Regions from separate parts of the Microbacterium sp. NPDC056234 genome, predicted to be linked through region 1. Evidence: predicted binding sites of a transcription regulator. Region 1 holds the regulator's gene; each other region holds the start of a gene.
The links. The regulator LexA, encoded in region 1, represses DNA repair genes until DNA is damaged. The targets are predictions, from matches to a motif close to TCGAACANNTGTTCGA.
Positions count from the first base shown of each region.

Region 2: recA (recombinase RecA) is a predicted target of LexA. The motif match lies at 3,279-3,294, and genes of this name have one in related genera.
Region 3: ACFCYE_RS02850 (DUF222 domain-containing protein) is a predicted target of LexA. The motif match lies at 5,269-5,284, and genes of this name have one in related genera.

Region 1 is NZ_JBHJTE010000004.1:344,068-350,968, reverse strand. Features, by position in the region: gene ACFCYE_RS13595 (histidinol-phosphate transaminase) at 1-939, opposite strand, end outside; gene ACFCYE_RS13590 (LysM peptidoglycan-binding domain-containing protein) at 985-1,344, opposite strand; gene lexA (transcriptional repressor LexA) at 1,627-2,313, shown strand; gene metE (5-methyltetrahydropteroyltriglutamate--homocysteine S-methyltransferase) at 2,374-4,689, opposite strand; gene ACFCYE_RS13575 (methylenetetrahydrofolate reductase) at 4,712-5,662, opposite strand; gene ACFCYE_RS13570 (prolyl oligopeptidase family serine peptidase) at 5,852-6,901, shown strand, end outside.
Region 2 is NZ_JBHJTE010000002.1:221,837-228,737, reverse strand. Features, by position in the region: gene miaB (tRNA (N6-isopentenyl adenosine(37)-C2)-methylthiotransferase MiaB) at 1-1,127, opposite strand, end outside; gene ACFCYE_RS06905 (regulatory protein RecX) at 1,176-2,030, opposite strand; gene recA (recombinase RecA) at 2,030-3,079, opposite strand; gene ACFCYE_RS06895 (DUF3046 domain-containing protein) at 3,354-3,578, opposite strand; gene ACFCYE_RS06890 (helix-turn-helix domain-containing protein) at 3,598-3,906, opposite strand; gene ACFCYE_RS06885 (CinA family protein) at 4,069-4,551, opposite strand; gene pgsA (CDP-diacylglycerol--glycerol-3-phosphate 3-phosphatidyltransferase) at 4,548-5,129, opposite strand; gene ACFCYE_RS06875 (DNA translocase FtsK) at 5,129-6,901, opposite strand, start outside.
Region 3 is NZ_JBHJTE010000001.1:575,693-582,593, reverse strand. Features, by position in the region: gene ACFCYE_RS02885 (helix-turn-helix domain-containing protein) at 1-246, shown strand, start outside; gene ACFCYE_RS02880 (hypothetical protein) at 420-593, shown strand; gene ACFCYE_RS02875 (hypothetical protein) at 590-1,312, shown strand; gene ACFCYE_RS02870 (MrcB family domain-containing protein) at 1,446-2,552, opposite strand; gene ACFCYE_RS02865 (SDR family oxidoreductase) at 2,987-3,784, opposite strand; gene ACFCYE_RS02860 (Dps family protein) at 3,787-4,353, opposite strand; gene ACFCYE_RS02855 (alpha/beta fold hydrolase) at 4,431-5,207, opposite strand; gene ACFCYE_RS02850 (DUF222 domain-containing protein) at 5,328-6,677, shown strand.

The DNA of each region.
Region 1 (6,901 bases):
CACGCCTCCGAACAGCACGAAGTTCGACCACGAGGCGTGCGGTGCGTATCCCAGGGCTTCGAGGGTCGCCGTGATCCGGTCGCGCTGCTCGACGATCTCGTCGACCATCGCCAGCATGGTGTCGGCGTTGCGCAGGGCCGCGACAGCTGCCGCCTGCGTGAGAGCGCTCAGGTGGTACGGCAGCCGCACCAGACGCAGAGCGTCGATGAATGCGGGATCCGCAGCGAGGTAGCCCACCCGGGCACCCGCGAAGGCGAACGCCTTGCTCATCGTGCGCGAGATGGCGAGACGCGGGCGGCCGTCGAGCAGAGTCAGTGCGGACGGCGCGTCGCGCGGCGCGAACTCCTGGTACGCCTCATCGACCACGACGATGCCTCGCGACGCTTCGTAGACGGCTTCGACGACGTCCAGACCGAGCGGTGTGCCGGTGGGGTTGTTCGGCGAGCACAGCAGGATGATGTCGGGGTCGACGGCGAGCACCTGCTCGACCGCCTCTTCCGCGGTGAGCGTGTAGTCCGGCTGACGGGTCCCGGCGACCCAGGTGGATCCGGTGCCCTGAGTGATGAGCGGATACATCGAATAGGTCGGTGCGAATCCGAATGCGGTGCGCCCCGGCCCGCCGAATGCCTGTGCGATGTGCTGGAGCACCTCATTCGATCCGTTGCCCGCCCAGATCTGGTCCGCAGACAGTTCGTGCCCCAGGTAGTGGGCGAATCCCTCGCGCAATGCGGTGAACTCGCGGTCGGGATAGCGATTCACATCGCGCAGAGCGACCGCGATGTCGTCGAGGATGTCACTGGCCACAGCATCCGGAACCGGATGAGTGTTCTCGTTGACGTTCAGAGCGACCGGGAGCGGCGCCTGTGGAGCGCCATACGGCGTCAAGCCGCGCAGGTCGTTGCGGAGAGGGAGATCTTCGAGGGAGGTCACCCGTCCCATGCTACCGAGGGCCTCCGCGGGGGCGACGCCGAATGACCGACCGTATCAACCGGCGTACGCCGCCGGGATCGCGAGCTCTTCGCCGATCATCAGCATGCCGCCGTCGAGCAGGTTCAGCTGCTGCAGCGCCTGGATGACCTCACGGGGATCCGCGTCGGGAGCGATGTCCTCGGCGATCGACCACAGCGTGTCACCCGGGACCACCGTCACCGTCTCGAACGACGTCGAGACCTCCTCGCCGCCGGCGTACGCCGACCCGCCGCTGAGAGCCGCGAAGGCCAGGCCGATCGCGAGCGGAAGCGCAGCGAGCGCCAGCAGCACGCGACGGCCCCTCGTCGTCAGACGCAGCCGAGTGGCTGCCGCGGACGGGCGAACGGACGGTGCGGTGACGGTGATGCTGCTCATGATCGCTGCTCCTCGTGCTTCCTCTCCCGATCGGGAGACTTTGGCGTAGCGTTCGCATTCACCACTCGGCCGGGAGTGGAGAATGCGAAGCTACGTACCGAATGTATATTCGATTTCGAATACCTGTCAAGCCTTTTTCGAAACCGGATCATCGAATACTCCGACACGCTCGAACAGATCTTCCCCGACTGCAGGATCTCGGATACGGTTTCGCTAACGACACCTCACCACGGGCCTCCGACATCGACGCTGGGGCACCGGACGGCGAACGAAGGAGCAGCCATGAGCGACGCAACAGCCACCGGCAGCGAGGCACCGCGCACTCGTCGACGCAAGAGCCTCAGCGCCAAGCAGATGGCGATCCTCGAGGTGATCCAGACCTCCATCGCGCGGCACGGGTACCCGCCGAGCATGCGCGAGATCGGCGACGCCGTCGGCTTGAAGTCGCTGTCCAGCGTCACGCACCAGCTCGGCCAGTTGGAGCTCAGCGGCTATCTGCGGCGCGATCCGGGCAAGACGCGCGCCATGGAGGTGCTCATCGATCTGCCGGGCTCCGGCACCGAGAACCCCGCTGACACTGCCCCTCCGGTCGGAGACGCCGCTCTCGTCCCGCTCGTCGGTCAGATCGCCGCCGGTGTCCCGATCACGGCCGAGCAGCAGGTCGAGGAGATCTTCCCGCTGCCGCGGCAGCTCGTCGGCAAGGGCGACCTGTTCATGCTCAAGGTCACCGGCGAATCGATGATCGACGCCGCCATCTGCGACGGCGACTGGGTCGTGGTGCGCACCCAGAACACGGCCGAGAACGGCGAGATCGTCGCCGCCATGCTCGACGACGAGGCCACGGTGAAGACGTTCCGTCGGCGCGACGGCCACACCTGGCTGCTCCCCCGCAACTCGGCGTTCGAGCCGATCCCCGGCGATGACGCCACAGTGCTCGGCAAGGTCGTGGCGGTGCTGCGCGCGGTGTGATCCCGCGGACGAGAACGGCCGCTCCCGATCGGGAGCGGCCGTTCTGCTGTGTCGACCGGATCAGACGGCGACAGACACGTCCTCGCGGACGCGACGGGTGGCCTCGACGATGTTGCGCAGTGACGCGGTGGTCTCGTCGTATCCGCGGGTCTTCAGACCGCAGTCCGGGTTGACCCACAGCTGGCGGTTCGGAATCTCCGCCGCCGCACGGCGCAGGAGCGCCTCGATCTCGTCCGTGGACGGAACGCGCGGCGAGTGGATGTCGTACACTCCGGGGCCGATGCCGTGGTCGAAGCCGACCGCGGAGATGTCGTCGACGACGTCCATCCGGCTGCGCGCCGCCTCGATCGAGGTCACATCGGCGTCGAGAGCGCGGATCGCGTCGATCACGACGCCGAACTCCGAGTAGCAGAGGTGCGTGTGGATCTGGGTCGCCGCGACGGCACCGCCGGTGGCCAGGCGGAACGAGTCCACCGACCACTTCAGGTACGCCGGCTGATCGGCCTGCTTGAGCGGCAGCAGCTCGCGCAGCGCCGGCTCGTCGACCTGGATGATCTCGATGCCGGCGGACTCGAGGTCGGTGATCTCCTCACGCAGCGCGAGCGCGACCTGGTTGGCCGTCTCCCCCAGCGGCTGGTCGTCGCGGACGAACGACCAGGCCAGAATCGTGACAGGTCCGGTCAGCATGCCCTTCATGTGCTTGGACGTGCGGCCCTGCGCGTACGTCGACCAATCCACCGTGATGGGGGCGGGTCGTGACACGTCGCCCCAGAGGATCGACGGGCGGGTCGCGCGCGATCCGTACGACTGCACCCAGCCGTTCTCCGTCACGGCGAAGCCGTCCAGGTTCTCGGCGAAGTACTGGACCATGTCATTGCGCTCGGGCTCGCCGTGCACGAGGACGTCGAGGCCGAGCTCCTCCTGCAGAGCCACGACGCTGTCGATCTCGGCCCGTAGGAACTCCTCGTACTCCGCCTCGGTGATCTCGCCGCGCGTGAAGCGCGCGCGGGCACGGCGGATGTCGCCGGTCTGCGGGAACGAGCCGATCGTCGTCAGAGGAAGTGCCGGAAGGCCGAGCGCCTCTTCCTGCGCGGCCTCGCGCTCCGCGTACGAGGCGCGCGAGAAGTCGGCATCCGACAGCGTCCGTGCGCGGACGGCGCCGTCGCGCACGCCGGGGGCCGACAGACGGTCGGCGAGCGCAGCGGACGCCTCGTCGAGCTCGGACCGGATGGCGTCGCGACCCTCGTTCAGGCCGCGCGCCAGCGTCACGACCTGCGCGACCTTCTGGTCGGCGAAGGCGAGCCACGAGACCAGGCGCTCGTCGAGCTTGGACTCGTCCGCCACGTCGTGCGGCAGGTGCAGCAACGAGGTCGAGCTGGAAGCCGCGACCTGTGCCGCCCCGAGCCCGCGCAGCGCCTCGAGCTTGTCGAAGGCCGCAGCGAGGTCGCCGCGCCAGATGTTGTGTCCGTCGATCACACCGCCGACGAGGACCTTGTCCGCGAGGCCCTCCGCCCCCGCGGGGACGGAGCCGCGGACCAGGTCCACCGCGATCGCCTCGACGGGCGCCGCTGCGAGAACCGGGAAGACGGCGTCGAGCGCGGCGTACGGGGCGGCGATGAGGATGGCCGGGCGCTCGGTCGCGCCGCCGAGCACGGCGAGCGACCGCTCCGCCGCGGCGGAGAGCTGCTCGGTCGAGGCGGGAAGCGATTCGCTGACCAGCGCCGGCTCGTCGATCTGCACCCACTCGGCACCGGCCGCGCGCAGACGGGCGAGGAGTGCGACGTACACGGGAAGAACGTCCTCGAGGCGGGACAGCGGGTCGAAGCCCTCCGGCGCGTCGTCGGATGCTTTCGCGAGTGCGAGCAGCGTCACAGGACCCACGATCACCGGGCGGGTGACGAACCCGGCCGCTGCGGCCTCGGCGAACTCGCGGACGATGCGGTCGCTGGAAAGCGAGAACACCGTCTCCGGTCCGATCTCAGGCACGAGGTAGTGGTAGTTGGAATCGAACCACTTCGTCATCTCCAGCGGAGCGCGGTCGCCCTCGCCGCGGGCGACCGTGAAGTACGCGGGCAGGCCGATCGTCCCGTCGGCGGAACGCAGACCCTCGAAACGCGCGGGGATCGCGCCGACGGTGATGGCGGCATCCAGAACCTGGTCGTAGTACGAGAAGGACTCGGGGATCGCGGAGTCCGTGCGGCCCAGTCCCAGCGACGCGAGACGCTCGCGGGTCGCGGCGCGCAGGTCGGCGCTGGTCGCCTCGAGCGCCTGCTCGTCGATCCGGCCGGCCCAGAACGCCTCGACGGCCTTCTTCAGCTCGCGGCGGCGCCCGATGCGCGGGTAGCCGAGGATGGTTCCCTCGGGAAATGCAGTCATGGTGGGTCCTTTCAGGAGGGGTCTAGTGATGAAGAGCGGGGAGGATGTCGGCCGACTCGAGGACGTCGAGGACCGTCTCGTGCTGGTTGAACGCGTACAGGTGCACACCGGGTGCGCCGCCGGCGACGACCTCGCGCGCGAGCCCGGCCGCCCAGTCGACGCCGATCCGCCTGCGCCCTTCTGCCGTCGGTTCGACCTCGAGCGCCACCTGCAGTTCGCCGGGGATCTCCTCGCCGGTGAGCTCCAGCACGCGGGACAGCCGCGCGGGTGACGTGATCGGCATGATTCCCGGCAGGATCGGGATCGTGACGCCCGCGCGGCGCGCGCGCTCCACGAACGCGAGATAGTCGTCCGCGTGGAAGAACAACTGCGTGATCGCGAATGTCGCGCCTGCCGCCTGCTTGGCCAGCAGCGCCTCGACGTCCTGCGTGCGATGCGTCGATCGCGGGTGCCCCTTCGGGAAAGCGGCGACGGCGATGCTCACCTTGCGGCGCGGGGCGACCCGAGCGGCCCCAGGAAGCCCCGGAACCGGCGTCTCCTCGTACGGCGCGCGCTCGGCCTGGACCCGGTCGATGAGCTGCACGAGCTGCGCCGCGCTCTCCAGGTCGCCGAGGAACGGCTCGGTCTGGCCCGTCGGCGGATCGCCTCGCAGGGCGAGGAAGCTGCGGATGCCGGCATCCAGGAACTCGCGGATGAGCTGCGTGGCCCCGGCGTAGGTGTTGCCGACGCACGTGAGGTGCGCGAGCGGTTCGACCTCGGTGGTCGCGCGGATGTACCGCAGCACCTCGAGAGATCGTCCGCCCGTCGAGCCGCCGGCCCCGTAAGTCACCGAGAGGAACGCGGGCCCGGCTGCGGCCAGACGGCGAACCGTCTCGTGCAGCGCGTCCTCGCTGGACGGCGAGCGCGGCGGGTAGAGCTCGAAGGAGAACGGCACGCGCGAGGCACCGGCGGTGGTGGAGTCCTCGGAGGACATGTTTCTCTCCTGCTGACAGGGCGGACACGGGGCGGCTGCGAAGAGCGCTGCGCTTCGCAAGCGGATGCCGGGCTCGGCTGTCGCTCCACGCTCCAGGTGAACGGGGCGTTTCCACGAACGTAAGGCACGCCGCGACGCCGGCGCATCTCTGTGACGCCATGTGTCAGTTCGCTCTCGTAGGCTCGGAGCATGCCCCAGCCGTTCGGTTCCTGGCCCTCTCCCTTCCATGCCGCCGATATCGCGTCATCCGCACCTCGCCTCGACGGCGCGCGCTTCGTCGGCGACGAGATCTGGTGGGGCGAGTCGGTGCCGGCCGAGGGCGGCCGCATCACGGTGCGCAGCTCGACCGGCGCCGAGGTGCTGCCCGCGCCGTGGAGCGCCCGCTCGCGCGTGCACGAGTACGGCGGGGGCGCCTGGACGGCGGGGGCCGACGGCATCCTCTACTTCGTCGAAGCCCGCGGCCAGCGGGTCCACCGGCTCGCTCCCGGCGGTGAGCCCGAGCCGCTGACGGCACCGGGCCCTGCGCACGGAGGGCTGCGCCTGCAGGACGGTCGGCTGCTCGCCGTCCGCGAGGACCTCACGGCCGATCCGCATCAGCGCGCGATCGTGGAGATCCCGACCGACGGCTCAGCCGCCGACGATCCGACGGCCGTCATCGTGCATGCGCAGGGTCCCGGTTTCTTCGCACACCCCGCCCTGTCCCCCGACGGCTCACGGATCGCCTGGGTGCAGTGGAACGGAGATCGGATGCCGTGGGAGAGCGCCCAGATCGGCATCGCACGGGTCGGCGGCGGCGAGGCGAACGTGCTGCCGACACGAGCCGCGCTGCAGCCGGAATGGGTCGACGACGACGAGCTGCTGTACTCGGACATCCCGGACGACCGCTGGACGCTGCACCGCATCGGTATCGACGGCGTGACTCCACGCGGTCCTCGGGTGCCCATCGCGCCTGTCGATGCCGACACCGGCTACGGCCTCTGGGTCCTCGGCAACCGCTGGTATCAACCGCTGGCCGACGGGCGCATCGTCGCCGTCCGCACGAACGGCCGCGATGAGGTGGTCGTGATCGGCGGGGACGGCGACGCCCGCGCGATCGAGGTGCCCTGCGACGGGCACGTCAGCATCGACGACATCGCGGGCGCTCGGATGCTCATCACCGGAACCGGCTCGACGGTCGCACCCGGCCTGTGGTCGGTCGACCTCGACTCGGGCGCCATCACGGCGATCTCCGGCGGCGGC
Region 2 (6,901 bases), on a different contig from region 1:
ATCTCCTTGGGAACCTGGTCCTCCATGGTCGCGGCGGGCGTGCCCTCGCGGATCGAGTACTGGAAGGTGAACGCATTCGCGAAACGCGCCTGTTCCACGACGCGCATCGTGTCCTCGAAGTCCTCGTCCGTCTCCCCGGGGAAACCGACGATGATGTCGGTGGAGATCGCGGCGTTCGGAATCCGATCGCGCACGCGGTCGAGGATGCCGAGGAACTTCTCGCTCCGGTACGAGCGACGCATGGCCTTGAGGACGCGGTCGCTGCCGGATTGCAGCGGCATGTGCAGCTGGGGCATCACAGCCGGCGTTTCGGCCATCGCATCGATCACGTCGTCTGTGAAGGCGGCCGGGTGCGGGCTCGTGAAGCGGATGCGCTCCAGCCCGTTGATCTCGCCCGCAGCACGCAGCAGTTTGCCGAACGCCTGTCGGTCGCCGAACTCGACCCCATAGGAGTTCACATTCTGACCCAGCAAGGTGACCTCGATCGCGCCGTCTTCGACGAGCAGCCGGATCTCGTTCAGGATGTCACCTGGCCGACGGTCCTTCTCCTTGCCGCGAAGGCTCGGGACGATGCAGAACGTGCAGGTGTTGTTGCAGCCGACCGAGATCGACACCCAGCCGCTGTGCGCCGAATCCCGTTTGGTGGGGAGCGTCGAGGGGAAGATCTCGAGGGACTCCAGGATCTCGAGCTCGGCGTCGCCGTTGTGGCGTGCTCGCTCGAGAAGGCCGGGAAGCGAGCCCATGTTGTGGGTACCGAAGACGACGTCGACCCAGGGCGCCTTGTCGAGCACAGCGTCCTTGTCCATCTGCGCGAGGCACCCGCCGACGGCGATCTGCATCCCTTCGCGCTTGTCCTTGCGGCTCTTCAGATGTCCGAGCGTGCCGTACAGCTTGCCCGCCGCGTTGTCGCGGACGGCGCAGGTGTTGATGATGACGACGTCGGCCTCTTCCCCTGCGGGGGCTTTGATGTACCCGGCGCTCTCGAGCGACCCGGAGAGTCGCTCGGAGTCGTGCACGTTCATCTGGCATCCGAACGTGCGCACCTCGTAGGAGCGCTGCCGGCCGTCGACGTCGACGGCAGCAGAGGACGGCGCGATGATTGTCGGTTCGCTGCGCGGAATAGTCATGATCATCCCATTGTACGAGCGACCGATCGACGCAGCGCCCGCGGCGGATCAGTCGGAGTCGACGAACCGCACGCCGCCCCCCGATGCCCCGGAACCTGATTCCGCCAGCGCCGCTTTGGCCGCGTTCATCGCCACCGCGCCGTTGTAGCCGCGGCGCGCGAGCTGTCCGACCAGACGCCGCAGCGCCGTGTCGTTGTCGAGCCGAGACAACGACCGCGCCTTGGTGCGGGCGAACTCCAACGCGCGCTCCGCGTCATCATCCGGAAGCTCGTCGAGAGCCGCGTCGATGACATCACGCGGAATGCCTCGCTGAGCGAGAGCGCGGCTGAGCGCGACCCGCCCCTGACCTTTGCGCTCGACACCGGAGGTGACGAGGTGACCCGCGAGAATCGCGTCATCGAGATAGCCTCGGCGGCAGAAGTCGTCGATGACATCGTCGATCTGCGCGGCGTCGACGCGCTGCCCCTGGAGCTCATAACCCCTCAGCACCGTGCGCGCCTCGGAGATCGAGAGGGAACGCGCCCGCAGCTTGCGCACCAACAGCTCTTCGGCCTTCTCACGAATGCCGTCGGGATCCAGAACCTCTCCCTCGGATCCAGCATCCTCGTGCGGGCGCAGCGCTCTGAGTTTCGGCGTCGCACGAGCCTCCGCACCGTATGCGGGGTGATTCACGCTCGGCGTACCGACACCTGCATCGTCTCCGGCTGTCGCCCATGTCGGGTGCCAGGCGCCGTCATCGCCGGAGCGCCCCGCTGCAGAAGTGGCCGCTCCGGGGAAAGACGCGGCGGCACCAGGGTCAGCCACGGCGTCCGCCGACCGACGAGGTCCGGTCGTCGGCGCGGTACGGCCGAAGAGCGGGATCACGGGGGCGAGGCTCTCCTCGCCCCCGTTCTCACCGGTCATCAGGCAGGACGACGCTGAGCGAGTTCGTCCGCAGCCTCAGGCGCGGCCGCGGCACCACCGATGCCGAGCTTCTGCTTGATCTGCGTCTCGATCGTGAGCGCGATGTCGGGGTTGTTGATGAGGAACGTGCGAGCGTTCTCCTTGCCCTGACCGAGCTGGTCTCCGTCGTAGGTGTACCAGGAGCCGGACTTCTTGACGATGCCGTGCTCCACGCCGAAGTCGATCAGGCTGCCCTCGCGCGAAATGCCGATGCCGTAGAGGATGTCGAACTCGGCCTGCTTGAACGGCGGGGCCATCTTGTTCTTGACGACCTTGACACGCGTACGGTTTCCGACCGCCTCGGTACCGTCCTTCAGCGTCTCGATACGACGGATGTCCAGTCGCACGGAGGCGTAGAACTTCAGCGCCTTACCACCGGCCGTGGTCTCGGGCGAGCCGAAGAAGACGCCGATCTTCTCACGCAACTGGTTGATGAAGATCATGGTCGTGTTGGTCTGATTCAGACCACCGGTGAGCTTGCGGAGTGCCTGCGACATCAGACGTGCCTGAAGACCGACGTGCGAATCGCCCATCTCGCCTTCGATCTCCGCGCGGGGCACGAGCGCTGCGACGGAGTCGATCACGACGAGGTCGATCGCGCCGGAGCGCACGAGCATGTCTGCGATCTCCAGTGCCTGTTCCCCGGTGTCGGGCTGCGACACCAGGAGCGCGTCGATGTCGACGCCGAGCTTCTTGGCGTAGTCCGGGTCGAGCGCATGCTCTGCGTCGATGAACGCCGCGATACCGCCTGCGCGCTGCACGTTCGCGATCGCGTGAAGGGTCAGCGTCGTCTTACCGGAGGACTCAGGGCCGTAGATCTCGATGATCCGTCCGCGCGGCAGGCCACCGACGCCGAGGGCGACGTCCAGTGCGATGGAGCCGGTGGGGACGACCTCGACCGGGGCACGATCGTCGCTGCCCAGTCGCATGACCGAGCCCTTCCCGAACTGGCGGTCGATCTGGGCGAGGGCCGATTCGAGGGCCTTCTCGCGGTCTGCGGGTGATGGCATGACGTGCTCCTTCTGCTCGCACTGTTGCCGCCTGTAGGCTGTCGCGGCCTTCCCTGGCTGGGTTGACTCTCCGACAAGGCGTATGGCTTTCGGCCATGTCCCCCACGGTAGGCGGGGCCTACGACATCGCGTCGCAGGGTCCCCGGAACTGTGGACAACAAGGGGCTGATCACCACTTGTGCAGAACGATACGCCCATCTCGAACACATCTTCGACGACACGCCGATCCGGCTATCGAAGATCGTTACGCCAGAGCGTGCGGACGCAACGCAGGTCAGCGCCGGCGGGGCTCCAGCCGCCCGGCGCCGTGGCGGCGCTCGACAGGAACGTCGGTCTCCGCACAGAGCGCGAGCCAGATCTCGCGCGGTGGCACCCCCGACGCAAGGGCCTCCGATGCTGTGCGCGAGCCGATCTGCCCGAGCACAAGATCATTCACCAGAGTCGCCGAACGCGCGCCGAATTCGGCATCCACGGCACGCAAGAACTCACTTCGTCGCATCGAACAGCCGTGTCCGGAATCAGTGCAGCGAGAGCTGGGTCTCCATCGAGGCCACCAGGTCGTCCGGAACGACGTCCGGGAACACCTGCAGACCCTCGATCACCGAGATGCGGTCACCGACCTCGCGCATGATGGTGGAGATGGGAACGTCGAGCGCCTCGGCCACTGAGGCGAGGATCTCGCTCGAAGCTTCCTTCTGGCCGCGCTCCACCTCACTGAGGTAGCCGAGCGCGACGGAGGCCTTGCTGGCCACCTGACGGAGCGTGCGCCCCTTCTGAAGGCGGAAGTCCCTCAGCACATCGCCGATCTCCTGGCGTACAAGAATCATCGGAACCTCCTTTCGTTCCCGGTCGTCGAGGTCGACGCCGAGCGGATCGCCAGTCTAACCCGACCAGCTGTGGAAAAATCTAGCTTTTCATTCTGTGGTTCAGTTGTGAGCACGGCATCCTGGGCATTCAGCACATCAGAAACAACCGACGAACCGCTCGCCCTATTCCTGAAGGGTGCGAAGGGCCGTCGAGATCGCGGCGTCGACGGACTGGCGACGGATCTCCTCTCGATCACCGCCGAATCGGAAGGCGACCGAACGGGTTCCGGCCGGGGTCGCGATCCCGATGTGAACAGTTCCGACTGGTTGGCCGTCCGGGGACGCCGGGCCGGCGATACCGGTGGTCGCGACGCCGACGTCGGCGTTGCGGCCATCCACTGCGACGGCGGCGCGCACGCCGTCGGCCATCTGCTCCGCCACACGCGGATGCACTGGACCGTGCTCGTCGAGCAGATCGCCGTCCACCCCGAGCAACGTGTGCTTCACGGGCGTCGCGTAGGAGACCACCGCCCCGTTGAGGACCACCGAGGCTCCAGGCACTGCCACCACCGCCGAACTCACCGCTCCCCCGGTCAGCGATTCCGCGATGCCCAGCGTCCACCCGCGCTCGCTCAACAGGGCGACCAGGTCGGCGGCGCTGCTCACGATCGGCCTGCCGAACGTGAGCCCCGCATCTGCGCGATGACGTAGTCGACCCCGCTGAGCACCGTGAGCACCAGCGTCGCGTACATCAGCACGGTGCCGATGCCTGTCCACCAATCCATTCCGATGAACTCGTGCAGAGGCAGCAGCCACCAGCCCAGAGTCACGCCCTGCAGCGCCGTCTTGACCTTGCCCATCCATGCGGCGGCGACGATGTGCTGCTTCGCGACGACGAAGCGATGCACGGTGATGCCCCACTCCCGGATCAGGATGATGACCACGATCCACCACGGCCATTCACCGAGGATGGCGAGGCCGACGAAACCGGCACCGGTGAGAAGCTTGTCCGCGATCGGATCCCAGAGCTTCCCGAAGTCGCTGACGATGTCGTACCTGCGTGCCAGATATCCATCGACCCAGTCCGTCGAGATCGCGATCACGAAGAGAACGCCGGCGATCCACCGCATGACGATATCGCCGGCCCCGTACGTGCCGCCGAGCAGGAGCAGAACGAAGAACACCGCAGCGAGCGGGATGCGCGCGATCGTGATCGCATTCGGCAGCTGCCGCGGGATGGCCATCAGTCGCGACCCGTCAGGCCCCAGGCGTCTTCGTCGCCCTCGGCCTCCTCGACGGGCAGTCCGCGGAACTGCTCTTCGACCGGATCGTACTCCGGTGACTGCGTGGGGGCAGCCGCGGTGTTCGACGCGGATGCCGGCGGCTCGTCGCCTCGGATATGCGCGAGCACCTCGGGGAGCTGCTCGGCCGTCACCAGCACGTCCCGCGCTTTGGATCCCTCGGACGGTCCGACGATCTCGCGCGACTCCAGCAGGTCCATGAGGCGCCCTGCCTTGGCGAAGCCGACGCGCAGCTTCCGCTGCAGCATGGAAGTGGATCCGAACTGGGACGAGACGACGAGCTCGGCGGCGGCGAGCAGAACCTCGAGGTCGTCGCCGATGTCCTCGTCGATCTCCTTCTTCTTCCCCTCCACCGCCTCCGCGACATCAGGACGGTACTCGGGACGCGCCTGCGCCGTCACATGCTTGACGACCGCGTCGATCTCGCTCTCATTGACCCACGCGCCTTGCAGCCGGAACGGCTTGGAGGATCCCATCGGCGAGAACAACGCGTCACCCTGACCGATCAGCTTGTCAGCACCAGGAGAGTCGAGGATCACGCGGCTGTCTGTGACGCTCGTCACGGCGAAAGCGAGGCGCGAGGGCACGTTCGCCTTGATGAGCCCGGTGACGACGTCCACGCTCGGTCGCTGCGTCGCCAGCACCAGGTGGATGCCGGACGCGCGGGCGAGCTGCGTGATGCGGACGATCGAGTCCTCCACGTCGCGCGGTGCGACCATCATGAGGTCGGCGAGCTCGTCGACGACCACCAGCAGGTAGGGATACGGCTTGAGCACCCGCTCGCTGCCGACGGGGACCTCTACCTCGCCGGCGCGCACGGCGCGGTTGAAGTCGTCGATGTGGCGGAAACCGAACGACGCGAGGTCGTCGTACCGCATGTCCATCTCCTTCACGACCCACTGCAGCGCCTCTGCGGCCTTCTTGGGGTTCGTGATGATCGGAGTGATCAGGTGCGGCACACCGGCATAGCTGGTGAGTTCCACCCGCTTCGGGTCGATGAGCACCATCCGCACGTCGGCGGGCTTGGCGCGCATGAGCAGGCTCGTGATCATCGAGTTGACGAAGCTGGACTTACCGGATCCCGTGGAACCGGCGACCAGGAGGTGAGGCATCTTGGCCAGGTTGGCGACGACGATGTTGCCGCCGACATCCTTGCCGACGCCGATCGTCATCGGGTGGGTGCTCTTCTGCGCCGCCGACGAGCGGAGCACGTCGCCGAGCGCCACCATCTCCTTGTCGGCATTCGGGATCTCGATGCCGATCGCGCTCTTGCCGGGGATCGGCGAGAGGATGCGCACGTCATTCGAGGCGACGGCATAGGAGATGTTGTTGGCGAGCTGAGTGATCTTCTCGACCTTGACTCCGTGTCCGACCTCGACCTCGTACTGGGTCACCGTCGGACCTCGCGAGAAGCCGGTCACCTTGGCATCCACCTTGAACTGCGTCAGCACGCTCGTGATCTGCTCGATCACGCGGTCTGTCGCCTCGGAGCGCACGACGGGCGGCGGGCCCTCGGCGAGCACGGAGGCGGGCGGCAGGTGGTACGGCGCCACCGGCGCCTGACGCCCGCGGTCACCGGATCCCTCTGTGCCGAAGCCGTCGAGCCCGGGGAGCTCCGGCTGCTCCCCGGTGTCTCCGCTGTCGTCCATCAGAGCGGTCGACTGCTGCTCGGAGAGCATCGCAGTGAGCGCCTCGACGTCGGTGAGCACTTCGGT
Region 3 (6,901 bases), on a different contig from region 1:
GTTCAGCGCATCCCCGAGGAGGCGGCCGAAGCCATCCGCGCCATCGAACTGGCACGCCTGGACGCCATCCTCGTGCCGCAGATGCGCCTGGCCCTCGCCGGGGACGGCTACGCGGTGGACAGGGTGCTGAAGATCATGGAGCGCCGGGCCCGCTACCTGGGCCTGGACGACGCCAAGCCCGGCGGCTTCGAGCAGGTCGGGAGCCTCCTCGACCGCCTGGTGTTCGGACTGGATGGCCAACCGTGACCGCCGGGGAGAGCACACGTGCCGGTCAGCGGCCGTCACCGGCCGGTCAGCGCCTCAGTACACTATCCGGCCACACCGGGCACCCCCGGCCCCTGAGGAGCGCTGAGCCGTGGTCTACGCCGCACCCCGCCACACGCCCCTGAGCACGGGCCCGGGACCGTCAGCGCGACGGCATGCCCGCCTACCAGGCCGCGCTTGACACCATGCCGCCACGGCACGCCGCCGCGGTGCGCGAGTACGTCGCCGCGGTGCACGCGGAGGCCGCCGCCCGCCGCATCGAAACCAACCGCCTCCAGGCGGCTAACAACCCCCGCAATAGCGGGAACCACCACAAGAACGGAGCATGACCATGACCGCCACCGAACGCATCACCGTGTACGTCCAGGCCCGCCGTGCACTCGGGACCACCGCCACCCTCCAGGACCCGCACCTGACACCCGAAGGCCTCCGTGCCCGCCAGCGTGCCGACGTGGAGAGCATCCGTGCCACCGTCCGCGCCGCCATGCCCGCCGAGACCACCGCGCCGAACCGCGCGCCCATGCTGGACACCCTCCGCCCGCAGACAGCGGACGACCACGCCACCCTGACCCGGGAGCGGGAGAAGGTCCGCGCCCTCGTCTACGCCGGACAGGACCCCTCGCAGGGATTCGAGCGTGAGCCGGGCATGCGCCTCCAGGACGTGATCGCGAACGCGGATCGCACCCGCCTGGCCGCCATCCTCGACGACCTGGAGGTCATGCCGCACCTGCTGGTGCACGATGACCGGGACCGGCTCCTCGCCGCCTATGAGGGCCTGATCTGGGACCGCCTCACCCAGGTGGACCCGGCGGCCCTCACGGTCGCTGAGGAGGAGCGTGCGGCCGCGGAGCCCGCGGCATGGCGTGCCGTCCTCTCGGACCTCGCGGACCACGGGGAGGCCACCCAGGAATCGCTGTCACTCCTGCACCGCGCGGACCCGGACGCCTACCGGCTCCTCATGGACGGGGACCGGGTGCACATCGACGTGCCCGGCTCCCAGGGCGGCATCCCGCTCCTACTGGAGGACCTGACGCCTTCCGATGCGTAGTCCATCCCACAGACTGGGGCGGTCCGGGTGGTGGAACCGGACCGCCCCTTCTTCGTGCCCTCCAGGAACGAAACGCAACCCCATGTCGGAGTGCTCTTCGAGCCCCGACGCAATCCGGCCTAGGCTCAGGCGTCTAAACGCTCGGACGCCTGAGCGACGCAGGTGCGTAGGTGTAGGCGAGGGGTTGCAAAGCATCATCCTCGATCTGCCAAGGGCTCACGACCGCCAACCTACCGCCCGAAGCGACCGGAGAATCAGCAGATCGGTCCAACTCGATCTCTGAGACAACGACAAGCGCGTTGGCCGGGTATTTCTCGCGATGTAGTGCGACTTCGTTCTTCGTGAGGATCACGGCTTCGCCGAGCGAGGTCGTGCCTTTGACCTCCACCCAAAGCCGTTCATCACCCCTCCTGCAATCCAGGTCGTATGACTCGGTAGCGCCCACGTCCTTCACCGTCCAACCGGACGCGATCAGCATGGCGCTTGCAACGGCGACCGCCCGCAGTTCCACCGCGCGCTGCTCAACCTTCGTTATCCGAAAGCCCTGCCCGGACCGTGCGCGTGGAACGTCGGATGAGTTTGTCACCGCCGCTATCTGTTCCTGTGCCAGTGAGACCTCGGCCGGCTCCCGGCCAGGCACCGTTGGGTCGGACGCATCGGCGCGGTAGACCTGGGCTAGAACATCAAGCATGTCCCCTAGGTCCGACAGCAAGATCTCGTTCGCAGGAACCGCCCTCCGTTCGTACTCAATCGCGACGGCTACCGTCCCCGCATAGGACGCACCGGCGGTGCCGGGTTGCGCCGCCAGGTCTACATCGAACGTGAAGTTCCGTCCCGACGGCAGAGATATGGACGCGCGCGCCCACTCCCGGAGGAGCCGCATCTCCTCTGACCCCCGCGGTCTGAACGCACTCCCGTCCCACGTAAACGAACCGTGCGACAACGACAGATAACAACGGTCGCCGTCCCCCGAGAACAGATAGACGACGTACCATCCCTCAGTTGGCCGGGAACTCAGTTCTGGGTCGTAGATGCGGACCCACGGTACTTGGGACTTTCGGCCCACGGCATCCTGACCACGCACCGCGTAAGCGGAACCCACTCCAAACGCGGCGGCATTCTCGTTCAACCAATCGGGTATTTCGCGGCGGATGAGGACGCCTCGCACCTGCATCTCCTCGGTGTTCTCGACAGACCAGTCGAGTTGCAGATCCATCACGTCGGAGAGCAGTTGGCGCACCTGCCCATCATGGCCGACAATCGTGCCAGATTCGTGCCATTAGGGGGCTACTCGTGCCAGTAGATGGCTATACGTCGCTAGACGAGTGAGCCGCAGTGACCTACCATTTCGCGGGTGGCGGAGAGCGTGCAACCTGCTTCCCAAGCAGATAGCGCGGGTTCGATTCCCGTCAGCCCCTCCACATGTGGCAACGCAGAGACTGAGTCGATCGAGGCACTGGAGCTGCAGAAGCTCGAGGCAGTCCGCCTCGAACCGACTGTTGCGTCCCGACCTATCGTTGGTATCGGCATCGCCGTGCTCTCGGCCAGAAGATCGCGCGCACGACACCGAACGGGGTCGTTCCTGCGGTCGGCTCGATCGAGGGCGCCGTCCCTCCGCCAACGCGGATGCCACCCGGTGCCGCTACGCGCGCCGGGCGGCCTCGTCATCCACTCTCACGGCGTCCGCCAGTCATGTCGTGTGATCGCGGCACCGGCCTGCGGGCCCATCTGCAGCATCCCGCCGTCGATCGCGATCGAGGTGCCGCTGATGTACGCCCCGCCGGGGGACGCCAGAAAGGCGATCAGCGCCGCCACCTCGCGCGCGTCTCCCGGCCGTCCGAGCGGGATGCCGGGGCGATCCACCTCGCGTGGGTCTGTGTCCTCGTTCCCGGTCATGCCGGTGGCGATCTCGCCCGGCGCGACGCTCACCGCCGTGATCCCGTGCCCGCCGAGCTCGAGGGCGATGTTCTTGATCAGACCCTCGAGCCCGTGCTTGGCCGCGTCATAGGCGCTGGATCCGACCATCGGCTGATGCCCGTGCACGCTGGTCACGGCGATCAGCCGCCCGCCGTTCCCGGCAGCCACCAGGTGCCGCGCCGCGCGCTGCAGGCAGATGAAGGCTCCGGTCAGGTCCACGTCCACGACGCGCCGCCACTCGTCGATCTCGACCTCGAGGAACGGCGTCGACAGCCCCATGCCCGCGTTGTTCACGAACACGTCCAAGCCGCCGAGCTCGGCGACGAGGTCGTCGACGACGTCGCCGCAGGCCGGGATCTCGGACGTGTCCAGCCGCGCGACGATCGCTCTCGCGCCGTGCGAGCGGACCTCTTCGGCTGTCTCCGCTGCGCCGGCGGCATCCGAATGCCAGGTGATCGCCACGTCGACGCCTTCGGCGGCGAGCGCGACCGCTGTGGCTCGGCCGATTCCCGAGTCGGCACCGGTCACGATCGCGCGGCGGGGCTCAGCATCCATGATCAGCGCGCTGCCGGGGTGCGGTTCTCCGCGCTCACCATCCAGGCGAACTGCTCCAGCTTCTCGATGACCGCGTGCAGGATGTCTGCACTGGTGGGGTCTTCCTCGTCCACGTCGTCGTGCACCTCGCGAATAGTTCCCACGACCGCTTCGAGTCGCACCGTGATGAGGTCGACCGTCTCGCTCGTGTCGACCTCGCCCTGCGGGTACTCCGGCAGGGTGGTGCTCGACGCGACGGTGTCGCTGCGCCCGTCGGGCACAGCGTGCAGGGCGCGCATGCGCTCGGCGACGGTGTCACTGAACTCCCGAGCCGCCTCGATGATGTCATCGAGCTGTCGATGCGTGTCGCGGAAGTTCTTGCCCACGACGTTCCAGTGCGCCTGCTTTCCCTGCATCGCCAGTTCGAGCAGGTCGACGAGCACCGCCTGCAGGTGCGCGCTCAGCTCGGGCGACGCCACGAAGCCCTTCTCGGCGTTCTGCCGACGGGTGCGCTTCTCGCCGCTTCCGCCGCGTGCGTTGCGCGAGTTCGAAGCGGATGCCTTGGTGGAGGATGTCTTCGTCGTTGCCATCATGCGGCGACCGTAACCCCGAGCGGGCAGCCGGTCGGAGGGGGTTGACAGGCTCGGCGCCTCTGGGCCAGAAGGGATCAGCGCAGACGCTCGGCGACGGTGCGCGCGGTCGCCGCCGGGTCCATACGATGCGCGACCGACTCGGGCACCTCGACGGACTCGGCCTGCGGCATCGCATCGGACAGGCGGGATGCCGCCGCCACGAGGATCGGCATCGTGTCGGACCCGCGCAGGATCGTGACCGGCATCGCCACTCCGAGCATGGCTGCCGTCGGCGTCGATGTGCGCTGCGTCACCAGGGTGTCGTACACCGCGGAGCGTCCCAGCCGTGCGACCTGACCGAACGCCGGCGATGCACGGAACTGCTCGATGAACGCGTCGGGGAGCCCGACGGCCTCCCTCTGGAACAGGACGACCGCGTCACCGGGGCGGCCGTCGTCCACGAGCGCTTGAATCCGGTCTGCGAGATCGGAAGCCGGGTCGTCTTCGCCGAATCGGAACGGCGGCTCGGAGAGGAAGAGGTGCGCGGTCGACACTCCCTCGCCTGCCGCATAGAGGGCGAGCACCGCGCCCGAGGAATGCCCGATGACGGCTGCATCGGATCCGGATGCTGCGATCACCGCCGCCAGATCGTCCACCTCCCGCAGTGGTTCGGCCGGCGAGGCGTCGCCGCTTTGACCGCGCGCCCGCCGGTCATAGGTGACGGCGCGCATCCCGGCATCCGCGAAGGCCCGCGCGACCTCGCCGGCGTCACGCGCCGTCGAGAGTGCGCCGTTGACGATCACCACCGTCGGGCCGTCTCCGGTCGTGTACGTGGCGATGGGTGTGCCGTCCGCAGACGTGACGATCTCCATCCCCTCAGGCAACACCCGCCGTCGCGGGCCCGTCAAGAGACGCTGGCTCGTCCTCGCACATTCGAATATTTCTTTCGAACCTTTCTTCCCTTTTCGTGGTTGGGTCGGTATTCTGGAGGCATGTCGACGACGCATCTGGATGCTCTGCACGAGGCGGTTTCCCGCCTGGATGCAGTGTGGGCGGATGCCGGGCATGCGAGTGATCTCGACCGGGCGGGTCTGGTCGCGGCGAACGCGGCGTTGGGGACTCTGCACCGGCTCGTCGATGCCCTCGAGTCCGAGGTCGCGGCGGGGATCGCCCGGGAATCGCGGGTCGAACTCGGGTCGGGGTCGTTGGCGAAGGAGCAGGGGTTCCGCAACGCCACCCAATTCGTGGCGACGGTGACCGGACGTTCGGCGGGGGAAGCGTCCCGGCTGGTGAAGGTCGGTGAAGCGACCGCGCCGCGCAGCGATCTGCTCGGGGCGGCGTTGCCGGCGAAGTACCCCGCCGTGCAGGCGGCATTGGGCGCGGGCGCGATCGGGGCGCCGGCGGCCGGACTGATCATCGACCTGTTGGACCGGGTGCGGGTAAAGATCGACGCCGACCGGCTGGGTCAAGCCGAAGCGCTGCTGGCCCGCAAGGCGGCGGAGTTGTCGCTCAACGAAGTTCGCACCCTCGTCACCCGCGCCGAAGCGTTCCTCGACCCGGACGGTGTCGCCCCGCGGGAAGAAGCGATCAGGGCGCAGAACTCCCTGGTCATGTACGAGCGCGACGGACGGTTGCACCTGGACGGAGACTTCGACGTGGCCACCGGAGCACCCATCAAGGCCGCCCTGGAGGGGTACGTCACCGCGGTGTTCGCCGCTCGCGCCCACGCGCTCGACCCGGATGCCCCGGACGCCGACCGCCGCACCGTCGCGCAGATCCAGGCCGACGGGCTCGCCGAACTGTGCGCGCACGGCCTCGGCTGCGACACCAACGCCCCTGTGATGGCGGGAGCGACGGTGGTCGTCCGGGTAGGGCTCGAGGACCTCACCACCGGGACCGGATACGGCACGATCGACGGCATGGATCAGCCGGTCAGCATCGGCACCGTAAGGCGGATGGCCGCGAACGGTGGCGTCATCCCCGCCGTCCTCGGCACCGACAGCGAACCCCTCGACTGGGGACGCGAGAAACGCCTCTTCACCCGCACCCAACGCCTCGCCCTCGTCGAACGAGACGGAGGCTGCGCCATGTGCACCCTCCCCCCATCCATGACCCGCGCCCACCACATCAACTGGTGGCACCGCGACAACGGCACCACCGACCTCAACAACGGTGTACTCCTCTGCGAAAACTGCCACCACCGCATCCACGACAACGCATGGGACATCCACACCACCGGCACCGGCGCGGCCGCGCGCGTCTGGTTCATCCCACCCCCACACGTCGACCCCACCCGTACCCCACGCCTCGGCGGCACCGCCCGCTACACCCTCGCCGCCTGACCACACGCACGCGAGCGCGCCGAGCGAATCCGCGCGGTGAGGTGACGTGCTCATCGCCCGCCGTGAGAATCTCGCGGCGGCGAGGAGGGTCCGGCGAGACATGGATGTGAACCGATCGATGTGGCACCTGGGCACCACGCGTTCTCGACGATGGATCGGGATTTCATAGCGCCGGCCGTCCACGCCGGCGAATCAGGCGCAGCGCTCTGGCCCATGAAGAACAT